Regions from separate parts of the Kitasatospora sp. NPDC048540 genome, predicted to be linked through region 3. Evidence: riboswitches for the same ligand, from Rfam matches in the RefSeq annotation. Region 3 holds a riboswitch; each other region holds the start of a gene.

Region 1 (9,557 bases), on a different contig from region 3:
CCGGCGCCCGCAGCAGCTTGGCGACGTGCGCGGTGGAGGCCAGTTCGCCCTGCCCGGCGGCGCCGTCGAACAGTCCCATCACGCCCTCGACCACCGCGACGTCCGCCCCGGCCGCACCGTGCAGGAACAGCGGGGCGATCCGCTGCGGCCCGCACATGTACGCGTCCAGGTTGCGCCCCGGGCGCCCGGCGGCCAGCGCGTGGTAGCCCGGGTCGATGTAGTCCGGGCCGACCTTGTGCGGGGAGACGGCCAGGCCCCGGGCGCGCAGCGCGGCCATCAGCCCGGTGGCGACGGTGGTCTTGCCCGCGCCCGAGGAGGGCGCGGCGACGACGAGACGGGGGATGTTCAACGGCCTACCACTCGATCCCGCGCTGGCCCTTGCGGCCGGCGTCCATGGGGTGCTTGACCTTGGTCATCTCGGTGACCAGGTCGGCGAGGTCGGTCAGCGGCTGCTTGGCGTACCGGCCGGTGATCACCACGTGCTGGCTGCCCGGACGGTCCTTCAGCACGGCCACCACCTCCTCCACGTCGACCCAGCCCCAGTGCATCGGGTAGGTGAACTCGTCCAGCACGTAGAAGCGGTAGGTCTCGGCGGCGAGGTCGCGCTTGACCTGCTCCCAGCCCTCCTTGGCGGCCTCCTCGCTGGACTGCTCCATCTCGGCCGACCGCTGGACCCAGGACCAGCCCTCGCCCATCTTGTGCCAGTCCACCGTGCCGCCCTGGCCGGAGGCGCCGAGCACGCGCAGCGCGTTCTCCTCACCGACCTTCCACTTGGCGGACTTCACGAACTGGAACACCCCGATCGGCCAGCCCTGGTTCCAGGCCCGCAGGGCCATGCCGAAGGCTGCGGTGGACTTGCCCTTGCCGGGACCGGTGTGCACGGCGGTGATCGGCAGGGTGCGGCGCTGGCGGGTGGTCAGGCCGTCGTCGGGGACGGTCTCGGGCTTTCCCTGGGGCATGGGGTCACGCGGCCTTTCGGTGGTGGTGGTCGGCGGAGCGGTGGGCCTGGACCAGGGCGGCGACACCCTCGGCCCGCAGTTCGTCCAAGGTGACGGCGGAGCCGCCCAGCTGGGCGGCGAGGGTGCGCGCCAGGCCGAGCCGGACCGGGCCCGACTCGCAGTCCAGCACCACCGCGGCCGCGCCCTGGGCGGCCAGCAGACCGGCGGCCCGGCCGGCCAGCGCGAGCGCGTCCCGGCCGCCGGTGGCCCGGCCGTCGGTGACCACCACCAGCAGCGGGCGGCGCTGCGGGTCGCGCATCCGCTCCACCCGCAGCACCTCGTGGGCGCGCAGCAGCCCGGCGGCGAGCGGGGTACGGCCGCCGGTCGGCAGCTGCTCCAGCCGGGCCGCGCCGACCTCCACCGAGGAGGTGGGCGGCAGCACCAGGTCGGCGGCCGCACCACGGAAGGTGATCATGCCGATCTTGTCCCGCCGCTGGTAGGCGTCCATCAGCAGGGAGAGCACGGCACCCTTGACGGCGGTCATCCGCTGCCGGGCCGCCATCGACCCGGAGGCGTCCACCACGAACAGCACCAGGTTCGACTCCCGGCCGCGGCGCACCTGCTCCCGGAAGTCGTCCTTGTGCAGCACCAGCGCCCGGGCCGCCCGCCCGCGCGCGGCCTGGTACGGCGCCGCGGCCTGCAAGGTCGCGGCCAGGTGCAGCCGGCTGAGCCGGCCCTGCGGGCGGCGGGCCCGGATGGTGTGCCCGCTGTCGGTCTCGGCGGGGGAGCGGCGCCCCTGGGCGCCGCGGCCGGTCCCCGGCACCTTGAACAGGCGGGTCCGGTACGGCTCGCCGGCGGCCACCGGGGTGGACTCCCGGCCGCCGCCCGCGGGCGCCTGCCGGGGCGGCACCGGGCCGGCCGGCTCCTCCGCGGGCCCGGCGGCGCTGCCGTCCTGCGGCGGGCCCGCGGGCTCGGGCGCCCCGCCGCCGTCCGGACCGCCGCCGTCGGGGCCGTCACCATCGCCGTCACCGCCACCGTCACCGTCCGGGCCGCCGTCCGGCGCCGGGCCCTGCGGGTCCTCGGGCTGTTCGGGCTCCTCGGGCTGTTCGGCGTGGTCCGCCAGGGTGCGGTCCAGCTGCTCCTCGTCCAGTCCGGGCGCGTCGAACGGGTTGCGCCGGCGCCGGTGCGGCAGGGCCAGCTGCGCGGCCTTGCGGACGTCCTCCTCCCGCACCTCGGTCCGCCCGTCCCAGGCGGCCAGCGCGACGGCGGTGCGCGCCATCACGATGTCCGCCCGCAGGCCGTCCACCTCGAAGGCGGCGCAGACCGCGGTGATCTGACGCAGCGCCGCGTCGCCCAGCTCCACCCCGGGCAGCAGTGCGCGGGCGGCGGAGATCCGTCCGGCCAGCTCCCGCTCCTCGTCCGCGAACCGGCCGGCGAAGGCCGCCGGATCGGCGTCGTACGCGAGCCGCCGGCGCACCACCTCGGCCCGCTCGGCCGCGTCCCGGGTGGCGGCGATCTCCACCGTCAGCCCGAACCGGTCCAGCAGCTGCGGACGCAGCTCGCCCTCCTCCGGGTTCATCGTCCCGACCAGCAGGAACCGCGCGGCGTGCCGGACCGACACCCCCTCCCGCTCGACGTACGAGCGGCCCATCGCCGCGGCGTCCAGCAGCAGGTCCACCAGGTGGTCCTGGAGCAGGTTCACCTCGTCGATGTACAGCACCCCGCGGTGCGCCTTGGCCAGCAGCCCGGGCTCGTACGCCTTGACACCTTCGGCCAGTGCCCGCTCCAGGTCCAGCGAACCGACGATCCGGTCCTCCGAGACGCCGACCGGCAGCTCCACCAGGTGCGCCGGGCGCAGCGCGGTGCCCGGCAGGCCGTGCGGAGCGTCCGGGCACTGCGGGTCCACGGCCGCCGGGTCGCAGGCGAACCGGCAGCCGTCCACGGTCGCGATCGACGGCAGCAGCCCGGCCAGGGCCCGCACCATCGTCGACTTGGCGGTGCCCTTCTCGCCGCGCACCAGCACCCCGCCGACCGCCGGGGAGACGGCGTTGAGCAGCAGCCCGAGCCGCAGGTCGGCCATGCCGACGATCGCGGTGAACGGGTATCGGACGTCACTCATCTCTCGTGCCACTCTCCAGACTTGTCACGGTGCCGTGGTTCACGGTGTCGCGGTTCACGGTGTCGCGGTTCACGGCGCACCGGGCGGTACGAAGGGCAGTGCGCCCTCGGCGGGTACCCCGTTCTCGATCAGCTTCCACAGCGCGTCGGTGTCGGCATGCTCCTCGATCAGATCCCCCAGCCGGTCCAGCCGTTCCTCGCGGGCGGCGGCGAACGACGTGTCCGGCGCGGGAACGAACGCCCGCCCCGCCAGCGCCGCCACCTCGCGCAGCAGCGCCCGCCGGAACCCGTCGTTCTCCAGCACCCCGTGCCAGGTGGTGCCCCAGACCGGGCCCACCCGGCAGCCGTCCAGCGCCCGTTCGTGCCCGTCGGTGACGAACGCCTCGCCGCCCTCCACCTCGGCCACCCCGTGGTGGATCTCGTACCCCTCGACCGGCTCCCCGAACGCCACGCCGACCGGCCGGGCCAGCACCTTCTCCGCGCCGAACACCACCCGGGCGGGCAGCAGCCCGAGCGCGGCGACCGTACCGGCCCCGGACTCCACCTCGTCGGTGATCTCCCGGGTCAGCATCTGGAACCCGCCGCACACCCCGAGCACCGGCAGCCCGGCCGCGACCCGGGCCCGGACCGGGGCCTCCAGCCCGCGCTCGCGCAGCCACGCCAGGTCGGCGACGGTCGACCGGGTACCGGGCAGCACCACCAGATCGGCGTCGGCCAGCTCCTCCGGGCGGGTCGCCCAGCGCACCAGCACCCCCGGTTCCTGGGCCAGCGCGTCGAGGTCGGTGAAGTTCGACAGCCGCGGGAAACGCAGCACGGCGACCCGCAGCACGTCCGCCCCGACCGGCCCGACCGCCGCGCCCTGCGCCACCACGGTGGTCAGGTCCAGCGAGTCCTCGGCGTCCAGCCACAGCCCGGACAGCATCGGCAGCGTGCCCAGCACCGGACGGCCGGTCAGCTCGCGCAGCATCGCCAGCCCGGGCTCCAGCAGCCGCGCGTCACCGCGGAACTTGTTGACGAACCAGCCCGCCACGTGCCGCTGGTCCTCGGCCGACAGCAGCGCCAGCGTCCCGTACATCGCGGCGAACACCCCGCCGCGGTCGATGTCCCCGACCACCACGGTCGGCAGGCCGGCGGCGGTGGCCAGCCCCATGTTGGCGATGTCCCGGTCGCGCAGATTGATCTCGGCGGGCGACCCGGCGCCCTCGCACACCACCACCTCGTACCGGCTGCGCAGATCCGCCAGGCACGCCAGTGCCCGTTCCAGCAGGACGGGCTTGCGGTCGCGGTAGTCCAGGGCGCCGACCTCGGCGACGGCCCGGCCGAGCAGGACGACCTGGCTGCGGCCGTTGGCCCCGGGCTTGAGCAGCACCGGGTTCATCGCCGCCTCCGGGTCCACCCGGGCGGCGGCCGCCTGCATCGCCTGTGCCCGGCCGATCTCGGCGCCGTCGGCGGTCACGAACGAGTTCAGCGACATGTTCTGCGCCTTGAACGGAGCCACCCGCACCCCCTGCCGGGCCAGCCACCGGCAGATCCCCGCCGTCACCACACTCTTCCCGGCATCCGACGTCGTACCGGCCACCAGCAGCGCCTTAGCCACGCCCACACCATTCCTCAGTCGTCATCGGGCCCCCGGCCGGCCCTCCGGGCGTGTCTCGGGGGTGCGTCTTTTCAGGGGCGCGGGGAACTGCGCGCTGCGGGAGGTGCGGCGCGGTCACGTCGGTCTTCGTGCCTCGGGGGTGCGTCCTTTCAGGGGCGCGGGGAACTGCGCGCTGCGGGAGGTGCGGCGCGGCGCCTTCCGACTTCGCGCAGTTCCCCGCGCCCCTGGGGGGTGCCCAGCTCTGTGGGGTAGCGCCCCTGGGGGGTGCCCAGCTCTGTGGGGTAGAGCCCCTGGGGGGTGCCCAGCGTGATCGGTTCATCGGGTGCCCCGGGGGTGGCGGCGGGTCAGGGTCCAGGCGGTGCGGGCGAGGACGGTGGTGGCCAGGGCCAGGGTGCCGACGCGGCGGGAGAGGAGGCAGGCCCGTTCGATGTCGTCGGCCGCCACCGGGCGGAGCTCCGCGCCGAGCACCGGCCGGTGCTCGACCCGCGTCCCGTAATGCAGCGTGCCCCCGAGCCGTACGCCGAGGGCGCCCGCGAACGCCGACTCGGCCTGGCCCGCGTTGGGGCTGGGGTGGGCGGAGCCGTCCCGTCGCCAGACCTGCCAGGCGGTCCGCGGGTGCGGCGCCGCGGCGACGGTCAGCAGCGCGGTCAGCCGGGCGCCGGGCCAGCCGGCCACGTCGTCCAGCCGGGCGGAGGCCCAGCCGAAGCGCCGGTGGCGGGCCGAGCGGTGCCCGACCATGGCGTCGAGGGTGTTGACGGCCCGGAAGGCGAGCAGTCCGGGCGTCCCGGCGAGGGCGCCCCAGGTGAGTGCGTTGACCACCGCGTCGGCGGTGTTCTCGGCCACCGACTCGACGACCGCGCGGGCGAGTTGCTGCTCGTCCAGGGCGCTCGGGTCGCGGCCGCACAGGTGCGGCAGCCGTTCCCGGGCCGCCGTCAGGTCGCCTGCCCGGAGGGAGGCGGCGATGGTGCGGGCCTCGCGGGTGAGGGAGGTGCCGCCGAGGACGGTCCAGGTGGCGGCGGCGGCCAGCGCGGTGCGGCCGGCGGCCGAACGCCCCAGCGTGCGTTCGGTGAGGACCGCGCCGGCTGCGACGGTGCCCACGCAGGTGGCGGTGTAGGCGGCGCCGACGGCCCGGTGGTCGCGCCAGACGGCCCGTTCCAGCCGGCCGGCGGCCGAGCCGAACAGGGCGACCGGGTGCCCGCGCCGGGGGTCGCCGTACCGGGCGTCGGCCAGGTAGCCGGCGACGGCGCCCAGCAGCCAGGGCAGGGCGGGGGTCAGTCGGCGCACGGCGTGGCGGGCGTGGCTCGGTCCTGGGCAGCCTGCATGGCTAGGTGTCCTCACTCAGGGTCCGCGCCCTGGATCGACGAACGGTGGTGAGAGTCTCCTGGCTCCCGGCCTGGCGACCGCCCGCCGCTGCGGGGGCGCCGACCGGTGACAGTGGCGGGACCGCGCCGGACTCGCACCGGCTTCCTCTGCTTGCCTCCGTATGGCGCAAGGATCCCATCACGCGCTTCGTCCGGGAGTCAACAAGACCGCCGGAGGGCTTGATCACACGTCATCACCCCAGCTCACCGGGCCCGCGGCCCGGGCTGTGACCCTGGCCCCGGCCGCGACCGGAGGCGGCCGCCGGCCCGCGCTCCCGCGCACCTCTCCTACGGAGCGGGCACCCGCGGCGTCAGCCGTCTCTACCTCCGAGTAGCCGGGCGCCTGCGGGGCGGACGGTTGTCGGTTCGACCAGTCCACTGTGGATCTGTCCAACGGGGGTTCGTGCGTTCAGCGGCTACAGGGGGCGGCGGCCCCGGCCCTAGCTTCGGTCCCATGCGACGAAGACAGCCCGCCCCCACCCCGGTGCCGTTCTCCCCGGCGGCCGCCCGGGCCCACCGCGCCGGTCTCGGTCTGACGCCGGACCAGGTGGCCGAGGGCATGGCCGCCCACGGGGTACGGCTGCTGCCGGCCCATGTGATCGGGTGGGAGAGCGGTGCCGTCCGGCCCTCCGAGGAGGAGTTCATCGCGTTGGCGCGTGCCCTGTGGTGTCCGCCGGCGCAGCTGATGGGCGCCCGCCCGGCGAGCCTGCGGGACTTCCGGGTGGCCCGCGAGCTCGGCCAGGAGCAGGCGGCCCGGCAGATCGGGGTCACCCCGCAGAGCTATGCGAAGGCGGAGCTGACCGGCCGCTGGGCAGGTGACGCGGAGCAGACCAGGGCGCTGGCCCGGGTGCTCGGACTCGGGCTGCGCACCCTGGTGTGGATCACCGGTCACCAGGACGACCTCGACCAGCGGCTGCGGCAGGTGGTGCAGGGCCGGTGGCAGGGCCAGCTGAAGCCGGTGGCCCGCCTGGTGCCGGTGGACCAGGAGGTGCTGGCGCTGGTACTGGCCGAGCTGCAGGGCGAGTACCAGGTGCCGATGCACTGGGGTGCGGCCGCCCCGGCCGCCGAGGAGCAGCCGCGGCAGCTGCCGACGCCGCGGTTCTGGGAACTGCTGTCCCGGCACCGCACCGAACTCCCGATCTGACGGGCGCCGCCCCGGCGGCCCGGCCCGCAGCCCCTCGAACGGCCCCGCCCGGTGGCCCGGGCCGGGGCCGGACGGTGGACTGGGAGCGCATCGATTTCGGTCCGCGATCAGCACACCGGGGAGCACAATGCGCTGGCAAACCGCCGCCGTCGTGGCAGCCGCCGTCGTCGGGACCGGGACCGCGGTCCTGCTGCTCGGCCGCAAGGTCTCCGACCGGGTGCTGAAGCCCGCCGACGGCGGCGGGGGCACCTCGCTGCGGGTGCACGCGCTCGGCCCCGGCCAGGTCACGCTGACCCGCACCACCGCCTCGGTCCGGCCCGGCCGGTACGCCCTGGAGTGGGGGGACGGCGGTCACGCCGTGGTCGGCGACGTGCTGCGCACCGATGTGCAGACCGTCACCCGGCGCCTGGAGCGGGCCGACGGCGGCACCCTCACCGCCGGCACCGAGGTGCGGCTGACGCCCCGGGTCTACGTCGGTGACCCGCTCACCGCGCTGGGCATCGAGTACGTCGACTCCTCCGTGAACGCCGAGATCGGCGAGCTGCCCGCCTGGTACGTCCCCGCGGTCCGCGGGACCTGGGTGGTCCTGGTGCACGGCCCGGGAGCCGACCGCACCCAGGTGCTGCCGGTGCTGCCGCTGCTGCGCTCGCTGCGGGTGCCGACGCTGACCGTCACGTACCGCGGTGACGAGGGCGCGCCGCCCTCGCCGGACGGGCTCGGGCACTTCGGCGAGACGGAGTGGCGCGACGTGGACGCGGCGGTCCACACGGCGCTGGCCTCCGGTGCGGGCCGGGTGGTGCTGTACGGCTGGTCGCTCGGGGCGACGATCGCGATGCAGACGGCGGTCCGCTCGGACTGGCGCGGGTCGGTGGCCGGGCTGGTGCTGGACTCCCCGGTGCTGGACTGGCCGGCCACCGCGCGGCGGGGTGCGGCGCGCTCCGGGGCACCGGCCGCGGTGGCCGAACTGGGCGCCCTGGCGGCCCAGGGGCGCTCCGGCGTCGACCTGGCCGATTTCGCACGCCTCGCGGACGGCCGGGACCTCCAGGTGCCGGTCCTGCTGATGCACAGCCGCTCCGACGAGATCGCCCCGTGGGCGGCTGCCGAACGGCTCGCCGGCCGCCGGGAACAGCTGGTCAGCCTGTACGGGGTGCCGGGTGCCGAGCACGCCGCGCTGTGGAACGCCGACCCGGACCGCTATCTGGAGCACCTGCGGCGCTGGCTCACCCCGCTGATCTGAAACCGGCCACTCCCGGCCGGTCGGACCTCGGCTTGTTGTCGTGTACGGGGCGCTTACGGCGGTCACCTCGGCCCGGTTTGCGGGCCCTTGCCCGCATCCGGGGCCGCCGAGGGGCCGCCCCCCGCAAAGACGCGCCGCAGCCGATGTGACAGAACGCCCGTACAAGGGGAAGACTGCACGGCGTGACGTCTCGGAACCCGCGCGACCGTGATGCCCCGCTCCCGCCGACGATCCGTACCGGTGCGACGGTGACCCGTCTGCCAGGCACGGCCCGCCGAGCCGACAGCGCAATCCAGGGCAGCCCCGCCGCAGCCCGCCGCCGTACCCCCCAGCCCAAGCCCGGGCGGGGCCGGGTACCCGTACCCGACGGCTTCCCCGCGCCCGCGGAGCTGGCCCCGCTCGCCCGGCGGATGCTCGCCGACGCGGTCCGGGTCGCCCGCTGGGCCGGAGAGCTCGGCGAGGTCGACAAGCGCGGCGAGCTGCTGCCCGACGACGCCAGGGCGGCCGGGCTGGCCCTCGCCATGACCGTCGGCGCCGCCGCCAAGGCCTGGGGGCAGGCGCTGCAGATCGGCCTGGTCGAGCTCCGCGACAGCGGCGCCGGACCCGGCTGGCGGCTGCACGCCTGGGAGCACGACGACGAGGCGGTGGTCCGCGGCTGGTCCGCGCTGTTCGACGCCTGGACGCTGCTCGCCCCCGTGCCGCCCGCCGCCATGCGCGGCGTGTTCGCGGTGCTGGCGGGCCAGGCCGTCGACCAGGCCCCGCAGCTGCTCTCGTTCCTGCACCTGGTGGACGGCCCGGTTCCCGACAGCGAGCTGCTCGAGCTGCTCAAGCGCGGCCTCGACGAGCGCCGGGTCGGGGTCGCCGTCGGCGCCGGTCCGCTGTCGCCGGTCCCGCACGCGGCCTCCGCCGTCTCGGCCGTGCGCGGCACCTGCCGCGAACCGCAGATCGACACCCTGCCCTCGGCCGGCGACGTGGCCGCGGTGCTCGACTGGATGCTGGACGGCCTCGCCGCAGTCGGCGCGCTGACCCGCCAGGACGAGGCGGCCGAGCTGTCCCCGCTCGGGCACTGGGCGGTGCGCGCCAAGCTGGAGGAGATCTGCACGGTCGCGCAGACCGCCGCCGGGCACATCGAGCAGAGCGCCCCCGAGCTGCTCAGCGCCTG
Region 2 (9,557 bases), on a different contig from region 3:
CGGAGCCGGGACGCGACCCGCTCGCCGCGGCCGGCGTCCTGCGTCCACACCGCGCCCGCCAGGCCGTACGGGGTGTCGTTGGCCAGGGCCACCACCTCGTCCTCGTCGTCGAAGAGCTCGACGGTCAGGACGGGGCCGAAGACCTCCTCGCGGACCACCGCCATGCCCGCGTGACAGCCGTCGAGGACGGTGGGCCGCAGGAAGAAGCCCGCCTGGAGCTCGGGCTCGGCCGGCCGGCCGCCGCCGGCGCGGAGCACCGCGCCCTCGGCGAGGGCGCCCGCGACGAGGCGTTCGACCTTCCGGCGGTGCTCGGCGGAGATCAGCGGGCCGGTCTCGGTGCCCTTGTCGAGTCCGCCGCCGAGCCGGACGAGGTCGGCGCGGCGGGCGAGCTCGGCGGTGAAGTCGGCGTGCAGGCCGCGGTGCAGCAGCAGCCGTGAGCCGGCCGAGCAGACCTGGCCGGAGTGCAGGAACGCGGCGGTGAGGGCGAAGTCGACCGCCGCGTCGAGGTCGGCGTCGGCGAAGACGATGTTGGGGTTCTTGCCCCCGAGTTCCAGGGCGACCCGCTTGACCGTGTCGGCCGCCGCCCGCATCACCGAGCGGCCGGTGGCCAGGCCGCCGGTGAAGGAGACCAGGTCGACCTCGGGGTGCCGGGCGATCGCGGCGCCGACCTCGCCGCCGCCCAGGACCAGGTTCGCCGTTCCGCCCGGTGCGCCGGCCCGTTCCAACTGCTCCTGGAGCAGCCGGAAGAGACGGATCGTGGTCATCGGCGTGAGCTCGCTGGGCTTGGCCACCACCGTGTTGCCGGCCGCCAGGGCGGGGGCGAGCTTCCAGGAGATCTGCAGCAGCGGGTAGTTCCACGGTGTGATCAGCGCGCAGACGCCCACGGGCTCGTGGACCACCCGGCTGATCGCGTCGGGCCGCCCGGTGTCGATGGTGCGGCCCGCGTCGGTGGTCGTCAGTGCCGCGTAGTAGCGCAGGACGGCGGTGGCGTCGTCGACGTCCATGCGGCTCTCGGTCAGGGTCTTGCCGGTGTCGAGCGTCTCCAGCCGGGCCAGTTCCTCCCGCTGCGCCTGGAGCGCGTCGGCCGTGGCGGTGAGCACCCCGGCGCGACGGGCGGCCGGGGCACGGGCCCAGGAGCCCTCGTCGAAGGCGGACCGGGCGGCGCGCACCGCACGGTCCGCGTCGGCTTCGGAGGCTTCGGCGACCGTTGCCAGCGTCGAGCCGTCGAAGGGGTTGACGACCGCTCGCTGTCGGCCGTCCTCGGCCGGCGTCCAGACGCCGTCGATCAGCAGACAGGCCGGGTCGAGGGATGGGGGCACGGGCGCCGCCTTTCTCGTGAGTTGCGCGATACGAGACGCCTGTCCCCATGCGCAACTAGTCGGCGAGTATGGAAGGGCCCCCTACCCCTGTCAAGGGAGGGCGTCCGGACCGTGTGCGGCCGGTGCGGGCGGCGGGTCTTGACAGCTCGTGATGCGGGCCCGAGTCTGTTTCTCATCGCGCAAGAAGGTGCGTAATGTGCAACTCGTACTGTCTGGCTCAGCCCGCCGCAGCCACCTTCCGAGGGGACGGATGCTTTGACAGTTCAACCCAGAGTCGTGATCGTCGGTGCCGGGATCGTCGGCTGCGCGCTGAGCGACGAGCTCACCGCGCGCGGCTGGACCGACGTCACGGTGCTGGACCAGGGCCCCCTGTTCGCCACCGGAGGGTCGAGCTCGCACGCGCCGGGACTGGTCTTCCAGACCAACTCCTCCAAGACCATGACCGAGTTCGCCTCCTACACCGTCCGCAAGTACTCCGCCCTGACCCTCGACGGCCGGTGGTGCTTCCGGCAGCTCGGCGGACTCGAGGTGGCCACCACCCCCGAGCGGCTCGCCGAACTCGACCGCAAGCACGGGCTGGCCACCTCCTGGGGGGTGCCGGGCGCACTGCTCGACCCCGAGCAGTGCGCCGCCCTGCACCCGCTGCTGGACCGCGCCCGGATCCTGGGCGGCTTCCACGTGCCCACCGACGGCCTGGCCAAGGCGGTGCGCGCAGGCGAGGCACAGGCCCGGCGTGCGATCGAGCGGGGTGCGCGGTTCCTGCCGCACCACACCGTCACCGGGATCGAGTCCGCGAACGGCAGGGTCACCGCCGTCGTCACCGACCAGGGCGGCTTCCCCGCCGACGTGGTCGTCTCCTGCGCCGGGTTCTGGGGGCCGAGGATCGGCCGGATGGCAGGCCTCACCGTCCCGCTCGTCCCGATGGCCCACCAGTACGCCACGACCACCCCGGTCCCGGAGCTGGCCGGCCACAACACCGAGGAGCTGGAGGCCTCCAAGCCGATCCTGCGCCACCAGGACCGCGACCTCTACTACCGCGAGCACGGCGACCGCATCGGCATCGGCTCCTACGCCCACCGCCCGATGCCCGTCGACCTCGGGGAGGTGTCCGCCCCCGGTGGGCCCCTGATGCCCTCGGTGCTGCCGTTCACCGGGACGGACTTCGAGCAGCCCTGGGCCGACTCGCAGGAACTGCTGCCCGCGCTCGCCCGGACCGAGGTGGACGAGGGCTTCAACGGCATCTTCTCGTTCACCACCGACGGCTTCCCCCTCCTGGGAGAGGCGCCCGAGCTGCGCGGCTTCTGGGTCGCCGAGGCGGTGTGGGTCACCCACTCCGCGGGTGTGGCGAAGGCGATGGCGCAGTGGCTGGTCGAGGGCACCCCGCGCACCGATCTGCACGAGTGCGATCTCAACCGCTTCGAGCCGGGGCAGCTCGCCCCCGCCTACGTGCACCGGCGCAGCTGCCAGAACTTCGCCGAGGTGTACGACATCATCCACCCGCTGCAGCCGATGGCGGAGCCGCGCCCGCTGCGGGTCGGCCCCTTCCACGCGCGTCAGCGGGAGCTGGGCGCCTTCTTCCTGGAGGCCTCCGGCTGGGAGCGGCCGCACTGGTACGCGGCCAACCGGGATCTGCCCGAGGTCGCCGGCATCCCCGGGCGCGGCGCCTGGGCCTCCCGCTACTGGTCCCCGATCGCGGGTGCCGAGGCCCTGGCCACCCGCGAGCGCGTCGCGATGTACGACATGACGGCGCTCAAACGCCTGGAGGTCACCGGCCCCGGCGCGCAGGCGTTCCTGCAGCGCCTCACGACCAATCAGCTCGAGCGACCGGTCGGCTCCGTCACCTACACCCTGCTGCTGGACGAGACCGGCGGCGTGCGCAGCGACCTCACGGTGGCCCGGCTCGGCCGGGGCCACGGTCTCGGGGAACGCTGGCAGATCGGCGCCAACGGCAACCTCGACCTCGACTGGCTCACCCGCCACCTCCCGCCGGACGGTTCGGTCCAGATCCGCGACATCACCGCCGGCACCTGCTGCATCGGCCTGTGGGGCCCGCTCGCCCGCGACCTGGTCCAGCCGCTCACCGACGCGGACTTCTCGCACGGGGGCTTCGGCTACTTCAAGGCGAAGCAGACGTACCTGGGCTGCGTCCCGGTCACCGCGATGCGGCTGTCCTACGTCGGCGAACTCGGCTGGGAGCTGTACACCACGGCCGACAACGGGCAGAAGCTCTGGGACACCCTGTGGGAGGCCGGTCAGCCGCTCGGCGTCGTCGCCGCCGGACGCAGCGCCTTCAACAGCCTGCGCCTGGAGAAGGGCTACCGCTCCTGGGGCACCGACCTGACCGCCGAGCACAATCCCTACGAGGCCGGGCTCGGCTTCGCCGTGCGCATGGACAAGGGGGACTTCCTCGGCCGCGACGCGCTGCTGGGGATGACCGAGGAGACGGCTCCGCGCAGGCTCGCGTGCCTCCTGTTGGACGATCCACACGCCGTCGTCATGGGCCGGGAACCGGTGTACGTGGACGGCGCTCCCGCGGGATACGTCACCAGCGCCGCATACGGGTACAGCGTCGGCGCCTCCATCGCCTACGCCTGGCTCCCGCGCGCCGCCGCAGCTCCCGGCCGGAGGGTGGAGGTGGAGTACTTCGGCCGGCGGCTGCCCGCCACCGTCACCGAGGAGCCGCTGTTCGACCCGAAGATGACCCGCATCCGCCGCTGACCCGGCGCGGCGCCCGCTCCGGTCGTGCGTTCCCCTGACGAAAGGCCTGCCGCTGTGACCACCGAGCTCCCGCCGAGCCTGATCCCCACTCTCCCGGGCTCCTCCTACACCGACCCGCAGATCTTCGCGCTGGAACAGGAGAAGATCTTCGAGCGGATGTGGTACTGCGCCGTACGCGCCAGCGACCTGGACAAGCCCGGCAGCTTCCGGACCGTGCAGGTCGGCCGGGAGAGCGTGCTGATCACCCGGTCCCGGGACGAGAGCGTCAAGGCGTTCCTCAACATCTGCCGCCACCGCGGCGCGCGGCTGTGCACCGAGGAGGAGGGCGAGGTCAGGCGCAGCTTCCGATGCCCCTACCACGCCTGGACCTACGGCCTGGACGGCCGGCTCGTCGCCGCACCCAACCTCACCAGCATGCCGGACGTCGACCGCACCACCTACGGCCTGGTCCCGGTGCACGTGCGCGAGTGGCTCGGCTACGTGTGGGTGTGCCTTGCCGACGAGCCGCCGTCCTTCGAGGCAGACGTGATCGGCGCGGCGACCGAGCGCCTGGGCACTCCCGAGGCGGTCGAGCGCTACCAGGCCGAGGGGCTCGCCGTCGGCCGCCGGATCCGCTACGAGGTGAAGGCCAACTGGAAGCTGATCGTCGAGAACTTCATGGAGTGCTACCACTGCGCCACCATCCACCCCGAACTGACCGAGGTGCTACCGGAGTTCGCCGGCGGCTACGCGGCGCAGTACTACGTCGGCCACGGCGCCGAGTTCGCCGAGGACGCCGAGGGCTTCACCGTCGACGGAAGTGCGGGCATGGACCGGATCCCGACCGTCTCCGCGGACCAGGACCGCAAGTACTACGCGATCACGGTCAAGCCGCAGGTGTTCATCAACCTGGTGCCCGACCACGTCATCGTGCACCGGATGTTCCCGCTCGCCGCCGACCACACCGTGGTGGAGTGCGACTGGCTCTTCGTCAGGGACGTGGTCGAGGCCGGCCGCGACACGTCCCGCTCGGTGGAGCTGTTCCACCGCGTCAACGTCCAGGACTTCGACGCCTGCGAGCGCTGCCAGCCCGCCATGGACTCGCGCGCCTACCGGACCGGCGGTGTGCTGGTGCCGAGCGAGCACCACATCGGCGCGTTCCACACCTGGGTCACCGACCGGCTCCGCGGGTGACAGCACCACGCGTGTCCCCACCGTCCCCTCCACCCGGCAGAAGGTTGTGCTCCATGGCTCAGCAGGTCAGAGGTGTCGTCGCCGCAGGCAGGGGCGAGGCGGTCAGGATCGAGACGGTGACCGTGCCCGACCCGGGCCCCGGTGAGGCGGTGGTCAAGGTCGAGGCCTGCGGCGTCTGCCACACCGACCTGCACTACCGGGACGGCGGGATCAGCGACGAGTTCCCCTTCCTGCTGGGCCACGAGGCCGCCGGGACCGTGGAGTCCGTGGGCGAGGGGGTGACCGAGGTCGCGCCCGGCGACTTCGTCATCCTGAACTGGCGTGCGGTGTGCGGACAGTGCCGCTCCTGCAGGCGCGGCCGCCCCTGGTACTGCTTCGACACCCGCAACGCCGGGCAGCGGATGACCCTGGCGGACGGCACCGAACTCACGCCGGCGCTCGGCATCGGCGCCTTCGCTGAGAAGACACTCGTCGCGGCGGGCCAGTGCACCAAGGTCGACCCCGCCGCCTCGCCCCTCGCCGCCGGACTGCTCGGCTGCGGCGTCATGGCCGGCCTCGGCGCCGCCGTCAACACCGGCGGGGTCTCCCGGGGGGACAGCGTCGCCGTCATCGGCTGCGGCGGAGTCGGCCACGCCGCCGTCATGGGCTCCCGGCTGGCAGGGGCCGCCCGGATCATCGCCGTCGACCTCGACGACCGCAAGCTCACCACCGCGCGCAGGCTCGGCGCCACCCACACCGTCAACTCCCGTGAGCGCGACGCCGTGGCAGCCATCCGCGAGCTCACCGGCGGCAGCGGCGCCGACGTCGTCATCGAGGCCGTCGGCCGCCCGGAGACCTACCGGCAGGCCTTCCACGCGCGCGACCTCGCCGGCACCGTCGTCCTGGTCGGCGTGCCCACCAGCGAGATGACCCTGGAACTGCCGCTGCTGGACGTCTTCGGCCGGGGCGGCGCGCTCAAGTCCTCCTGGTACGGCGACTGCCTGCCCTCGCGGGACTTCCCCATGCTGATCGACCTCTACCTCCAGGGGCGCCTGGACCTCGATGCCTTCGTCACCGAGACCATCCCGCCGACCGACGTCGAGGCCGCCTTCGCCCGCATGCACAACGGCGATGTGCTGCGCTCGGTGGTGGTCTTCTGACGAGCACGGCGCCCCGCCCGGGGTGAGGCCCGCCGGCCGGCGCCCAGTGGCCGACGGCGTGAACGCCGGTCAGGCCGGCGCGATCGGTGGCTGCGCGGCGAGCGCCGCCACCAGCGCGGGCCGTGAGGTCACCACCAGCGGGTGCCCGAGACGGCCGGCCTCGGCCCTGGGCAGGTTGCGGACGTCCTCGCCGGCGTCGACGTTCCCGAGACCGCCGGCCAGGAGGAACCGCCGGCCGAGGGTGAGCGGGTGCGGAGTCTCACCATGTGGGCGATCGGGTGACATTCGGGCCCCGGGCCGGGGGAGTGGGCATAGGCTGACCGGTGCAGCTGGTTCGCCCCGTCCGCCAGGCGGGGTGTCGTAAGAGGGAACCCGGTGGGAATCCGGGACTGCCCCGCAGCGGTGAGTGGGAACGACCGCCGTCATACGCACTGGGCCCGGGAGGGTCTGGGAAGCGACGGCCAGTAGGTGCCCGCCCTTCACAGGGTGGGTGTGCCCGCGAGTCCGAAGACCTGCCCGCTGCCCGCCCGCGATCGATCCGCGGGCGGCCACCCGGTGACCTCGAGGGCGGGTCGGCGACCACAACAGGCGGAGCAGGCACGCGCACGCGCGGGCCGCCGCCCTGTTCGTCATCCCTTCGCGCTCCCGTCCCGTCCCCGGGTACCTGAGGACACAGACTCGCGAAGGAGAGTCCCTTGACAGCGAAGTCCGCAGCCGCGGCCACCCGCGCCACCGTGTACGGCTACCCCCGCCAGGGCCGGGACCGGGAACTCAAGAAGGCCGTCGAGGGCTACTGGAAGGGCACCGTCACCGCCGACGCCCTCCGGGACACCGCGGCCGGCCTGCGCCGGGCGAACTGGGAGCAGCTCGCCGACGCGGGCGTACGGGAGGTCCCCACCGGCGACTTCTCGCTCTACGACCACGTGCTGGACACCACCCTCGCCGTCGGCGCGATCCCGGCCCGCCACCGCGCGGCGGTCGACGCCGACCCGCTGGACGGCTACTTCGCCATGGCGCGCGGCACCCAGGACGTCGCGCCCCTGGAGATGACCAAGTGGTTCGACACCAACTACCACTACCTGGTGCCCGAACTCGGGCCCGACACCGCCTTCACCGCCGACTCCGCCAAGGCCGTCGCGGAGCTGGGCGAGGCGCTCGCCGCCGGCCACGAGGCCCGCCCGGTGCTGGTCGGCCCGGTGACCTACCTGCTGCTCGCCAAGCCCGCCCCGGGCGTCGCCGCCGACTTCCTGCCGATCACCCTGCTCGACCGGCTGCTGCCCGTCTACGCCGAGCTGCTGGCCGACCTGCGCGCCGCCGGCGCCGAGTGGGTGCAACTGGACGAGCCCGCGCTGGTGCAGGACCGCACCCCGGCCGAACTGAACGCCGCCGCCCGCGCCTACCGCGAGCTCGGAGCCCGCACCGACCGGCCGAAGCTGCTGGTCGCCAGCTACTTCGACCGCCTCGGCGAGGCCCTGCCGGTGCTGGCCAAGGCCCCGGTCGAAGGCCTGGCACTGGACTTCACCGGACCGGCCGCCGGCAACCTGGACGACCTCGCCGCGGTCGGCGGACTGCCCGGCAAGCGCCTGGTCGCGGGCGTGGTGGACGGCCGCAACGTCTGGATCAACGACCTGGAGAAGTCACTCGCCACCCTGGCCACCCTGCTCGGCCTCGCCGGCACCGTCGACGTCGCCACGTCCTGCTCGCTGCTGCACGTCCCGCTGGACGCCGACGCCGAGCGCGACATCGACCCGCAGATCCTGCGCTGGCTCGCCTTCGCCGAGCAGAAGGCGCAGGAGGTCGCGCTGCTGGCCCGCGGCCTGCGCGAGGGCACCGGCGCGATCACCGCCGACCTGGCCGCGAACCGGGCCGACCTCGCCTCCCGCGCCACCTCCCCGATCACCCGTGACCCGGCGGTCCGCGCCCGCGCCGCCGCCACCACCGCCGAGGACGCCCGCCGCGCCCAGGCGTACCCGGAGCGCACCGCGGCCCAGCGCGCCCGGCTCGGACTGCCGCTGCTGCCGACCACCACCATCGGCTCCTTCCCGCAGACCTCCGAACTGCGCCGCGCCCGAGCCGACCTGACGGCCGGCCGGATCGACGCCGGCGCCTACCGGGAGCGGATGGAGGCCGAGGTCCGCGAGGTGATCGCCTTCCAGGAGCAGGCCGGCCTGGACGTCCTGGTGCACGGCGAGCCCGAGCGCAACGACATGGTCCAGTACTTCGCCGAACAGCTCACCGGCTACCTCGCCACCCGGCAGGGCTGGGTGCAGTCCTACGGCACCCGGTACGTGCGGCCGCCGGTGCTGGCCGGAGACATCTCCCGCCCGCACCCCATGACGGTCGACTGGTTCCGCTACGCGCAGAGCCTCACCGACCGTCCGGTCAAGGGCATGCTCACCGGCCCGGTCACCATGCTCGCCTGGTCCTTCGTCCGCGACGACCAGCCGCTCGCCGACACCGCCCGCCAGGTCGCCCTCGCCCTGCGCGACGAGGTGAACGACCTGGAGGCCGCGGGGGCGGCCGTCGTTCAGGTCGACGAGCCCGCCCTGCGCGAGACACTGCCGCTGCGCGCCGCGGACCGCCCGGCCTACCTCGACTGGGCCACCGGGTCGTTCCGCCTGGCCACTTCCGGGGTGCGGGCCGACACCCAGATCCACACCCACATGTGCTACGCCGAGTTCGGCGCGATCATGACCGCGATCGACGAGCTCGACGCGGACGTGATCTCGCTCGAGGCCACCCGTTCGCACATGGAGGTCGCCGGAGAGCTGGCCCGGGCCGGCTACCCGCGCGAGGTCGGGCCCGGCGTCTGGGACATCCACTCCCCGCGGGTGCCCGGCACCGACGAGGCCCTCGAGCTGCTGCGGGCCGGGCTCGCCGCGATCCCCGCCGAGCGGCTGTGGGTCAACCCCGACTGCGGCCTGAAGACCCGCGGTTGGACCGAGACCCGGGCCTCGCTGGACAGCCTGGTCGGCGCCGCCCGCAAGCTGCGGGAGGAACTCGCCGGCTGACGGCCGGCGGGGACCGCCGGGGCGGGCGCGGAAGGTGTTCCGCGCCCGCCCCGGAAGCCGTACCGGGCTCCCGAATCCCGGTGGAGGCGGCGGGCGGACACCGTTACTGTCGACCGCCATGCGACTTCTCGTACTTGGCGGCACCTCGTTCGTGGGCCGGGCGATCGTTGACGACGCGCTGCGGCAGGGGGTCGAGG
Region 3 (9,557 bases):
CGGCACGGCCCGCGAAGTAAACCGAGGCCAACCATACGTGCGCCGAGGCCATCGGTCTACAACGATGTCGTCATCCGCGCCGGTCAGGCCCCCCGCAACCCCGCCGCGGCCAGCTCCACGTACTCGTGCAGCCCGTACGCCAGCAGCAGACCCATGAGCGCCGACACCACGACCGCCGCCCCCAGGCCGGCCACCGCGGCTCTCCCGCGCCGGCCGCCGGGCCCCGAGGGCGCCGCCGCCAGCAGCGCCTGGACCCGCCGCGGCACCGGCCCGCTGCCCACCGACGCCAACGCCCCGAGACCCCTGGGCGGTTGGCCGGCCGGGGCGGCCGCCAGCGCAGCCCGCGCGATCGCGGTGGCGGCACGCTTCCTGCTGTCCACCGCCGCGGCCGCCGTCTCGTCCGCCCACCGCTCCAGGTGGAAGTCGAGGTCGGGGCGGAGCGGGCGCAGCGCGGGGTGGACCGCGGCCGCCAGGTAGGCGATCACCGACAGCAGGTGGTGCCGCCCGGCCAGGTGCGTCCGCTCGTGGGCGAACAGCACCTCCCGCTCCGCCGGGCCGAGCGCACCGAGCATCCCGGTCGTGACCACGACCCGCCCTCCGCGCCCACGGAACCCGGGCAGCGCGAACGCCTCCGGAGCCGAACCCCGGACCACCAGCACATCGCCGTCCGGGGCCGCGCCCCGGACCGAGGCCCAGGCCCGGTCGAGCAGGCGCCGGTGCTCGCACCAGCGCCGGACCAGCACCACCGCCTGAACGGCGAGCACCACGCCCGCCACGGCGGACACCGGCAGCACCAGCGGCCAGGCGGCCGCCACCGTGTGCAGCGGGATCCGCTCCAGCCGCGCGAGGAACGGCACATGGAACAGGCCGACCAGCGCCGCGACCGTACCTCCGGCGAGCAGCGCCCCGGCGCCCGCGAGCACCACCGACGCCTGGCGGGGCGCCAGCAGCGCCGCCAGCCGGCGCACGGCCGGCGCCGCGCACCAGGGGAGTGCCAGTGCCAGCCCGACCGGCACCAGGGCGAGGATCACCGGTCGTCCCCGGCGTCCAGCAGCAGGCGGCGCAGCAGGTCCTCGTCGTCCTCGGAGAGCGAGGAGACGAAGCGCTTCAGCACCAGGTCGCGCTGCGGCTCCCGCTCCAGCTCCCGGCGCATCCGGCCCGCGGCCAGCCCGGCGGCGTCGTCCGCGGGCGAGTATGCGAACCCGCGCCCGGAGCGGATCCGCACCACTGTCCCCTTCTCGCACAGCCGGGTCAGGATGGTCGTCACCGTCGTCCTCGCCAGGCCCCGGCCGATTGCGCTGTTCACCTCCACCGGCGTCAACGGCCCGGAAGCCGACCACAGGACCGCCAGGACCTCGGCGACGAGCTCGCCGTGCGGGCGCCTCTCCCCGGCCTCGTCCACCGTCACACTCCCGTTCTCCACCCGCACCCGGCACCTCGGCCCGGTCTGCACCTCAAGGTCGCCTCATCATCCCACTGCCCGGGAGGGGCAGGTCGGGCGCTGCGGGGTTACGGCGGGATGCGGGGCCGCCCGACGGGCCCGCAGGCGCGATGCTGGAGCATTGTGTTAGCAGTTGCAAGTAACACGCAATAGTGTGGGGCCGGCACCACCGTCACCGTTGAAAGGAACTGTGTCCCGATGGGCGCGTACTCACTTCCCGATCTGCCGTACGACTACTCCGCGCTCGAGGCGGCGATGACCGCCGAGATCCTGGAGCTGCACCACTCCAAGCACCACGCGGCCTACGTCAAGGGCGCCAACGACACCCTTGAGCAGCTGGCCGAGGCCCGCGACAAGGAGCAGTTCGGCGGCCTGGTGGGCCTGCAGAAGACGCTGGCGTTCCACCTGTCGGGCCACGTGCTGCACTCGCTGTTCTGGGAGAACCTCTCCCCGGACGGCGGTGACCGTCCCGACGGTGAGCTGGGCACCGCGATCGAGGAGCACTTCGGCGGCTTCGAGGCGTTCAGGAAGCAGCTCACCACCGCCACCGTCGGCGTCCAGGGCTCGGGTTGGGGCATCCTGTCCTGGGAGCCGCTCGGCAAGCGCCTGATCGTCGAGCAGGTCTACGACCACCACGGCAACGTCGGCCAGGGCACCACCCCGCTGCTGGCCTTCGACGCCTGGGAGCACGCCTACTACCTGCAGTACCGGAACGTCCGCCCGGACTACGTCACCAAGCTCTGGGACGTCGTCAACTGGAACGACGTCGCCGCCCGGTTCGCCGCCGCCAAGAACGCCTGACGGACCGTCCGCCGGGGCGCCCGCTCGCACCGGGCGCCCCGGCCGGGGCGTCGCCTCGTACGGCGGAGCCGGCCGTCAGGACCGGAAGGCGGCCTCGGTCTGGGCGGTGTCCTCGGTGCCGCGGTAGTAGACGATCTTCCCGTCGCGGAAGGTGAAACGGTGGTGCAGGTCCATCGCCAGGACCCGGCCGCTGGCCCGGTGTTCGGCCCGCATCCGCACCACGCTCAGGACGTCGCTGTCGTTCGCGGCCAAGGACACCGGGATGAACTCCTGCACCGCCATGGTCGAACCGAACTGCTCGAAGAATTCGGCCACTTCGGCCTTCCCGTGCCGCACGCCGTACCAGGGGGCCGCGGTCGACGTGGTCTCCGAGGCCCAGTCGACGTCGTCGTCCAGTCTGGCCAGGATCCCCGGCAGGTCGCCGCTGCCGAAGGCCTCGTAGACCGATCTGATCGTCTCGATCATGCTCTGCTCGTTCACCGGACACCTCACCTCGGTCGGGGCCGCCGTCTCGTTCCATGCTAGGAGCGAGGACGTCCCCGCCGCCTTCCGGCGCCGGCCGTGCCGCACGGCGTCCCGCAGGGTGCTCGTCACGGGCCCTGCCCGGTGGTTCTGATCTGCGGCGACGACCGTAGAGTGGCCTGCGCAGCTGGTTCGCCCTGTCCGCCAGGCAGGCGCGTCGCAAGAGGGAACCCGGTGGGAATCCGGGACTGCCCCGCAGCGGTGAGCGGGAACGACCGCCGTCATACGCACTGGGCCCGTAGCGGGCCCGGGAAGCGACGGCCAGTAGGTGTCCGCCCTTCACAGGGCTGGGCGCGCCCGCGAGTCCGAAGACCTGCCGCTGCCCGTGGACCGCAGTGGTCCGCGGTCTCACCGGACCCCGAGGGCGGGTCGGCGGCAGGGAGGGACGGCGATCCCGTACCTCCTGCTCCTTCGCGCACCCGGGGCTCACGAACTCGCGAAGGAGAGTTCCGTGAAGCAGCCCTACCACCGGCGTGCCACCAGGGCCGCGACCGCCGTCGCGCCGACGGGCGGCGGGGTGATGGCGCCGTGACGATGCCCCCTGCCGTCTCCCGGACGCCGGCCGACTCGGCGGTCACCCTCGCGCACATCATGAGCGAGCACGACACCAACCTCTACGGGACGGTGCACGGCGGTGTGGTGATGAAGCTGATCGACGACGCCGCGGCCGCTGCCGCCGGCCGGCACGCCGGCGTGCCCGCGGTCACCGTCTCGGTGGAGGAGATGTCCTTCCTCGCGCCGGTCCGGGCCGGTGACCTCCTGACGGTCCGTGCCCGGGTCGACCACGCCGGCCGGACCTCCATGGACGTCTCGGTGGTGGTGACGGCCGAACGCTGGAACCTCACCGGGCCGGTGACCAGGGTGGCGACGGCTCAGCTGGTCTTCGTCGCCGTCGACGCGGACGGGCAGCCGCACCGGGTACCGGTCCTGCTGCCGGAGGGCGCCGCCGAACAGCGCCGCGAACGCCTGGCCCGCGAGCGCCGCACCCGGCGGATGAGGAACGCCGCCGACTGACCCCCGCCACCTGCCCGGGCCGCCAGATCCGCGCGGCGGCCCGGGCCCGGTCGCTGTATCCTGGCCCGCGCCCGGCCGGATGATCATGGAGGAAGCATGGCGAAGTTCAGAGTGACGGTCAGTCTCCCCCCGGACGCCGTGGAGGATCCGGTCTCCGCCATCGCCACCGCCATGCGTCCGTTCGACCAGAACATCGACCCGGCTACCAGGGAGGACGGGTACAACCCGCAGGGTGAATGGGACGGGTGGCAGATATCCAGCTACGACAACCTGGTCGTCCGGCCCGAGTACGCGGGGGATGCCCGGCTCGTCCACCGGCCGACCGGGCCAAGCGCGAGCACCTCGCCCAGCCCCTGGTCCAGGCGCTCGCCCAGTACGCGATCGGGGGCGGCGACCGGCACTACCCGAACAGCTACCTGACCCAGGACCCCGTTGCCCTCTTCGCCTGCGGCGAGCGCGATTTCGTCGAGCGTGCGGCGGCCACGGCCGTGCCCACCTACGCACTGCTGACCCTCGACGGACAGTGGGCCGACCCCTGGAACGTGCGCTCCCTCGGCACTCCCCGCCCCGAGGAGTCCGAGCCGGACGCGTACTGGCGGCTCGCCGACGCCTACCTGCGCGAGCTTCCCGAGGACGCGCTGACCGCCCAACTCCTCTGCCACTGCTGACCGGACGCCCCGGCGCGGAGCCGTCGCTACGGCTTCGGGACCGCCGGTGCGTCGCGGGCGGCCTCCGCGGCGGGGGTGCCGGTCCCGGTGGCTGGGCCGTGGGGCGGCGGGACGGCGCCGAGTTCGTCGAGCATCTCCCGGGTGAAGCCGAAGTAGTAGGTGGCCAGCAGGCCGGTGGTGTATCCGGTCGCCAGGCCCGCGGCGTAGACGGCCGCGCTCACCAGGAACCCGCGTGAGCCGGTCAGCAGGGGGAAGAGCGCCCAGCCGGAGGGCCCGATGGCGGTCGCGCCGACGGTGGCACCGAGCTGCCCCAGCAGCCCGACGACGGCCCCGCCGCAGGCTCCGCCGAGACAGGCCGTGACGAACGGGCGCCCGAGCGGGAGCGACACCCCGTAGATCAGCGGCTCGCCGACGCCGAGCAGGCCCGCCGGGAGCGCGGACCTGATGGTCGCCCTGACCGAGGTGTTGCCCCGCAGCCGCAGGAGGACGGCCACTGCGCAGCCGACCTGCCCGGCCCCGGCCATGGCGAGGATCGGCAGCAGCTCGGTGGAGCCGTGCTGCTGGATCAGCGTGGTGTGGATCGGGATCAGCGCCTGGTGCAGGCCGAACATCACCAGGGGGAGGAACAGACCCCCGAGCAGCAGCCCCGCCAGCGCACCACCGTGGGCCAGCAGCCAGGTGGCGAGATCGCCGATCGCCGAGGAGACCTCGCCCGCCACGAACATCAGGCCGAACAGCGTCACTAGGCCGGTGACCAGCACGGTGACCGTCGGGGTGAGCAGGACGTCGAGGCCGTCGGGCATCACCCGCCGGGTCCACCGTTCGACCTGCACCGCCAGCAGGGCGGCGGCGAGCGCCCCGATCACCCCGCCCCGGCCCGGTACGAGCTGGTGGCCGAGCACCTCCACCTTGGAGACCCCCGCGTACACGATCACACTGGCCACGGCACCGCCCAGCACGGGTGTGCCGCCGAACTCCTTCGCGGTGTTGTAGCCGACGAAGACCGTGAGCAGGGACATGAACCCCGCGGAGATCGCGGTGAGGGCAGGCACCAGCGCGGGGGCCCACCCGAGGTTGACGAGCGCGCCGTTGACGGCGGCCACGATGCCGCAACCGATCAGCGCGGGGATCAGCGGGACGAAGACGTTCGCGATCCGGCCGAGCACCAGCCTGACCGGCGTCGCCCGCCCGGCACCGGCCCGCGCCCTGATCGCCGCGCCCCGCCGGGCCAGCTCCCCGGCACCGACAGGGGGCTCGGCACCGGGGTTCCCGTGGTCCTGCCGCCCGCCGGACAGGGCCCCGTCGGGCGGGGCTCCGTCGAGCAGGGCCCGGAGCTCGGGTGTCACACAGGAGACGACGCCCGGGCCGAGCACGATCTGATACGTGTCGTCCTCGACGACGCCCAGAACCGCCGGAAGGGCACGGAGCCGCTCCTCGTCCACCAGGGACCGGTCGCGCAGGCCGAGCCGCAGCCGGGTCATGCAGTGTGCGACGGAGTGGATGTTGGCGGCGCCCCCGACGAGCGGGAGGACGGCCTCGGCGGTGGCACGGTGCTTGTCGTCGGACATGATCACCAGGATGGCGCTCCCGGCCTCGCCTCCCGTGCTGCGCCGGGCCGGCTCCGCGGTCGTGTCGCGGGACCCGTGACCCCGGGGGCGAGGTGGGGACCCGGCGCGCGGTGCCGGGGTTCATCCGATCGGCGCAGCCGCCTCGCCGGTGGAGTCGGCGCGTACCCCGTGGACGCGTACCTCCTGGAGGAGGCCCCAGGTGAAGTCCGCGGTGCAAGGGCGCGGCCGCCCGCCCGCGTCGGGTGCGGTGAGGTCGAGCTGCCACCGGGTCGGCGCACTGCCCTCGCGCGGTACGGCCGGCGGGAAGGCCGCCGCGACGTCCGAGACGACGCAGCTCCACGGGGTCAGGTCCGCGAGCGTGCGCAGCGCCGGCGCCGGGACCCCCGGAGCGCGGACCAGCCATTCGTTCCATGGCGGGGACCCCGCACCGGCCGGTCCGAGCAGGATCTCGAAGCGCAGGCCGGGCCAGAGCGGGAGTTCCCAGTGCTGCGCCGTGCAGTCGAGGTCGCCGATGCGGCGGGGGAGGACCGCCTCGGGTGGGCCGAGCACCGCTGCGTAGCGGCGGGCGCCGTACGGGAAGCGGCTCGACCGGATCATCGCCTGCCAGCGCTTGTTCGCCTCACGGAGGTCGCCGCGGCTCGCTCCGAGCCGGTGCACCGCCCGTTCCACCAGCTCCGGGTGGAAGTCGGCCATCCGGCGCAGCAGCACCAGCTGGAACTCGGTGGCCGCGAAGCCGTTGATCGCCATGTCCGCAGATCAGGCCCGTACGGCCGACGAGTCCGTCTCTTCGGGGCGCTGGCAGGCGGGGCACAGTTCGTGGCGGCCGTCGGGGGTGATCACGGTTCCCCAGCCGCGGCAGTCGGCGCAGTGGCGGGCCTGGTCGATGTCGGCGTGAGGGGCGGGAGCGAGGGGGTGGGCTCCGTGGGTCATGGGTGATGTTCCTCGGTAGAGCGGTATCACTTGGGTCGATGTCGCGGTGTGCGCGGCGACGTGTGGCCGGGCACCGGATCTCCTGCGGCGGGTGAGCCAGTGGAGACCTGCCGGTGATCGAAGGCCGGCAAGGGAGTCGGTCCGGGCCGGCACCGTCGGTACGGTGCCGCCGGCCGGAGGGGCGGGACATCAGCGGCCCGATCCCCAGTGTGCACGAAATCCGCAGCAGACCCCCATCACCCACCGTGAGCCGAGCCCTCAGCGGCAGCCGTGTACCTACCCTGAGCTGGGCAGATGGAGAAATTTCCGAAAATTCGGAATCCGTCGCGACGGCACCCGCAGACCGGCATCCGCGGACCGGCACCCGCGGGCCGGGACGTCGCGTACGGTGGCTCGGCCGGGCGCGTCGTCCTGGTGCCCGGGGGAAGGGGTGGCACGGTGTCGGTCCGAGGCACTGACAGGTATGCGGGAGAGGCCGACCTGCCCGCACTGGTCGTGAAGGCGGTGGACCTCGCGCGGCGGATCGGGTTCACCAAGTCCTGCCGGCCGGAGCAGGGGCGCTTGCTGTCCGCCCTGGCCTCGGGCGCGCGGGAGCGCATCGGGGAGACGGGTACCGGGTGCGGTGTCGGCCTGGCCTGGTTGATCGCCGGGCGGCGGCGGGGGGTGCGGGTGGTGAGCGTGGAGCGGGACCGCCGGCTGGTGGAGCTGACGTCCGAGCTGTTCGCCGGCGTACCCGGGGTGGAGATCGTCCACGGTGACTGGACGGCCGTCCACAGCCACGGCCCCTTCGACCTGCTGGTGGTCGACGGCGGGGGCAACGGCAAGCAGGGCGCCGCCGCGGATCCCGAGCGCCTGCTGACGCCCGGCGGCTCGATCGTGATCGACGACTTCACACCGCTGACCGCGTGGCCCCCGGTGCACGAGGGCAGGCCGGACGGTGCCCGGCTGGCCTGGCTGGAGCATCCCGCGCTCCTCGCCACCGAGGTCCGGCTCGCCGCCGACCTGTCCACCGTGATCGGCACCAGGCGGCCCTGAGAACGCGAACGGACCGCCCGGGCGCGGGGCCCGGGCGGTCCGGTGGGAAGGGGCTCCCGGTCTAGCCGGCCGTGGTGTGCTGGCGGACGGGCCGGTCGGTGGTGGTCCGGGCGTCGCCGGGGAGGGCCTGGAGGATGGCGTCCACGCTCTGCTTGGCGTCCCCGAAGAGCATGGTGCTGTTCTCGCGGAAGAACAGCGGGTTCTGCACGCCCGCGTAGCCGGACGCCATCGAGCGCTTGAAGACGATCACCTGTTCCGCCTCCCACACCCGCAGCACCGGCATCCCGGCGATCGGGCTGGTCGGGTCGTCGGTGGCGGCCGGGTTGACGGTGTCGTTGGCGCCGATGACCAGGACGACGTCGGTCTTGCCGAAGTCGTCGTTGATCTCGTCCATCTCCAGGACGATGTCGTACGGCACCTTCGCCTCGGCCAGCAGCACGTTCATGTGTCCCGGCAGGCGCCCGGCCACCGGGTGGACGCCGAAGCGGACCTCCACCCCGCGCTCGCGCAGCCGCCGGGTCAGCTCCGCCACCGGGTGCTGCGCCTGGGCCACCGCCATGCCGTAGCCGGGGGTGATCACCACGGACCGGGCCTGCGCCAGCAGCCCCGCGGCCTCCTCGGCGCGGACCTCGCGGTGCTCGCCCTGCTCCTCGTCGCCGCCCGACGGCGCCTCGATGCCGAACCCGCCGGCGATCACCGAGATGAAGGAGCGGTTCATCGCCCGGCACATGATGTACGACAGGTACGCGCCGGAGGAGCCGACCAGCGCCCCGGTGACGATCAGCAGGTTGTTGTCGAGCAGGAACCCGGCGGCGGCCGCGGCCCACCCCGAGTAGCTGTTCAGCATCGACACGACGACGGGCATGTCGCCGCCGCCGATCGAGGCGACCAGGTGCCAGCCGAGCAGCAGCGCCAGCACGGTCACCGCGACCATCAGCCCCAGGCCGGGGCCGGCGGTGAACCAGGCGGTGAGCCCCGCGAACGCGGCCAGTGCGCCCAGGTTGAGGATGTTCTTGCCGGGCAGCGTCAGCGGGCGGGAGGCGATCCGGGCGGACAGCTTGAGGAAGGCCACGATCGAGCCGGTGAAGGTGACCCCGCCGATGAAGATGCCGATGAAGACCTCGGCGTGGTGGATGCCCAGCAGGTCGGCGGAGACCAGCGTCTGGGCCGAGCCGTGCGCCTCGACCTCCAGGTAGCCGTTCCAGCCGACCAGGACGGCGGCGAGGCCGACGAAGCTGTGCAGGACGGCGATGAGTTCGGGCATCTGCGTCATCTCGACCCGCCGCGCCCGCCACAGGCCCGCCGCGCCGCCGAGCACCATCGCGAGGACGATCAGGGCGACCGCGCCCGCGGTGATGCTCTGCGCCGCCAGCACGATGGTGGCGACCAGCGCGAGGGCCATGCCGGCGATGCCGTAGACGACTCCGGCCCGCGAGGTCCGGTGCTGGGAGAGCCCGGCGAGGCTGAGGATGAACAGCAGGGCGGCGACCAGGTCCGCGGCGTGGGAGGCCGTGGTGGTAGTCATCGGGGCTCAGCGCCTTTCGGGGGCAGTCGAGAACATGCTCAGCATGCGGCGGG

The links. Region 3 has a riboswitch for cobalamin ahead of AB0D08_RS15815 (acyl-CoA thioesterase). Riboswitches for the same ligand answer to the same signal wherever they lie in the genome.
Region 1: it holds a riboswitch for cobalamin, as region 3 does, so the genes downstream of both, AB0D08_RS35025 (cobalamin biosynthesis protein) here and AB0D08_RS15815 (acyl-CoA thioesterase) in region 3, are expected to answer to the same signal.
Region 2: it holds a riboswitch for cobalamin, as region 3 does, so the genes downstream of both, metE (5-methyltetrahydropteroyltriglutamate--homocysteine S-methyltransferase) here and AB0D08_RS15815 (acyl-CoA thioesterase) in region 3, are expected to answer to the same signal.

The regions. Positions count from the first base shown of each region.
Region 1 covers NZ_JBEZIR010000143.1:2,635-12,191, reverse strand. Annotated here, with positions in the region: gene AB0D08_RS35045 (cobyrinate a,c-diamide synthase) at 1-349, opposite strand, end outside; gene cobO (cob(I)yrinic acid a,c-diamide adenosyltransferase) at 354-959, opposite strand; gene AB0D08_RS35035 (putative cobaltochelatase) at 964-3,057, opposite strand; gene AB0D08_RS35030 (cobyric acid synthase) at 3,127-4,653, opposite strand; gene AB0D08_RS35025 (cobalamin biosynthesis protein) at 4,969-5,916, opposite strand; cobalamin riboswitch at 6,008-6,170, opposite strand; gene AB0D08_RS35020 (helix-turn-helix transcriptional regulator) at 6,469-7,158, shown strand; gene AB0D08_RS35015 (alpha/beta hydrolase) at 7,286-8,395, shown strand; gene AB0D08_RS35010 (hypothetical protein) at 8,644-9,557, shown strand, end outside.
Region 2 covers NZ_JBEZIR010000164.1:4,621-14,177, forward strand. Annotated here, with positions in the region: gene AB0D08_RS36680 (aldehyde dehydrogenase family protein) at 1-1,319, opposite strand, end outside; gene AB0D08_RS36685 (FAD-dependent oxidoreductase) at 1,596-4,037, shown strand; gene AB0D08_RS36690 (aromatic ring-hydroxylating dioxygenase subunit alpha) at 4,092-5,210, shown strand; gene AB0D08_RS36695 (S-(hydroxymethyl)mycothiol dehydrogenase) at 5,264-6,349, shown strand; gene AB0D08_RS36700 (hypothetical protein) at 6,419-6,634, opposite strand; cobalamin riboswitch at 6,711-6,863, shown strand; gene metE (5-methyltetrahydropteroyltriglutamate--homocysteine S-methyltransferase) at 7,045-9,360, shown strand; gene AB0D08_RS36710 (NAD-dependent epimerase/dehydratase family protein) at 9,479-9,557, shown strand, end outside.
Region 3 covers NZ_JBEZIR010000033.1:24,122-33,678, reverse strand. Annotated here, with positions in the region: gene AB0D08_RS15835 (M56 family metallopeptidase) at 84-1,031, opposite strand; gene AB0D08_RS15830 (BlaI/MecI/CopY family transcriptional regulator) at 1,028-1,423, opposite strand; gene AB0D08_RS15825 (superoxide dismutase) at 1,640-2,242, shown strand; gene AB0D08_RS15820 (nuclear transport factor 2 family protein) at 2,318-2,722, opposite strand; cobalamin riboswitch at 2,926-3,079, shown strand; gene AB0D08_RS15815 (acyl-CoA thioesterase) at 3,299-3,778, shown strand; gene AB0D08_RS15810 (hypothetical protein) at 4,024-4,446, shown strand; gene AB0D08_RS15805 (PTS transporter subunit EIIC) at 4,473-6,014, opposite strand; gene AB0D08_RS15800 (hypothetical protein) at 6,135-6,761, opposite strand; gene AB0D08_RS15795 (hypothetical protein) at 6,771-6,944, opposite strand; gene AB0D08_RS15790 (class I SAM-dependent methyltransferase) at 7,383-7,979, shown strand; gene pntB (Re/Si-specific NAD(P)(+) transhydrogenase subunit beta) at 8,041-9,504, opposite strand; gene AB0D08_RS15780 (Re/Si-specific NAD(P)(+) transhydrogenase subunit alpha) at 9,511-9,557, opposite strand, start outside.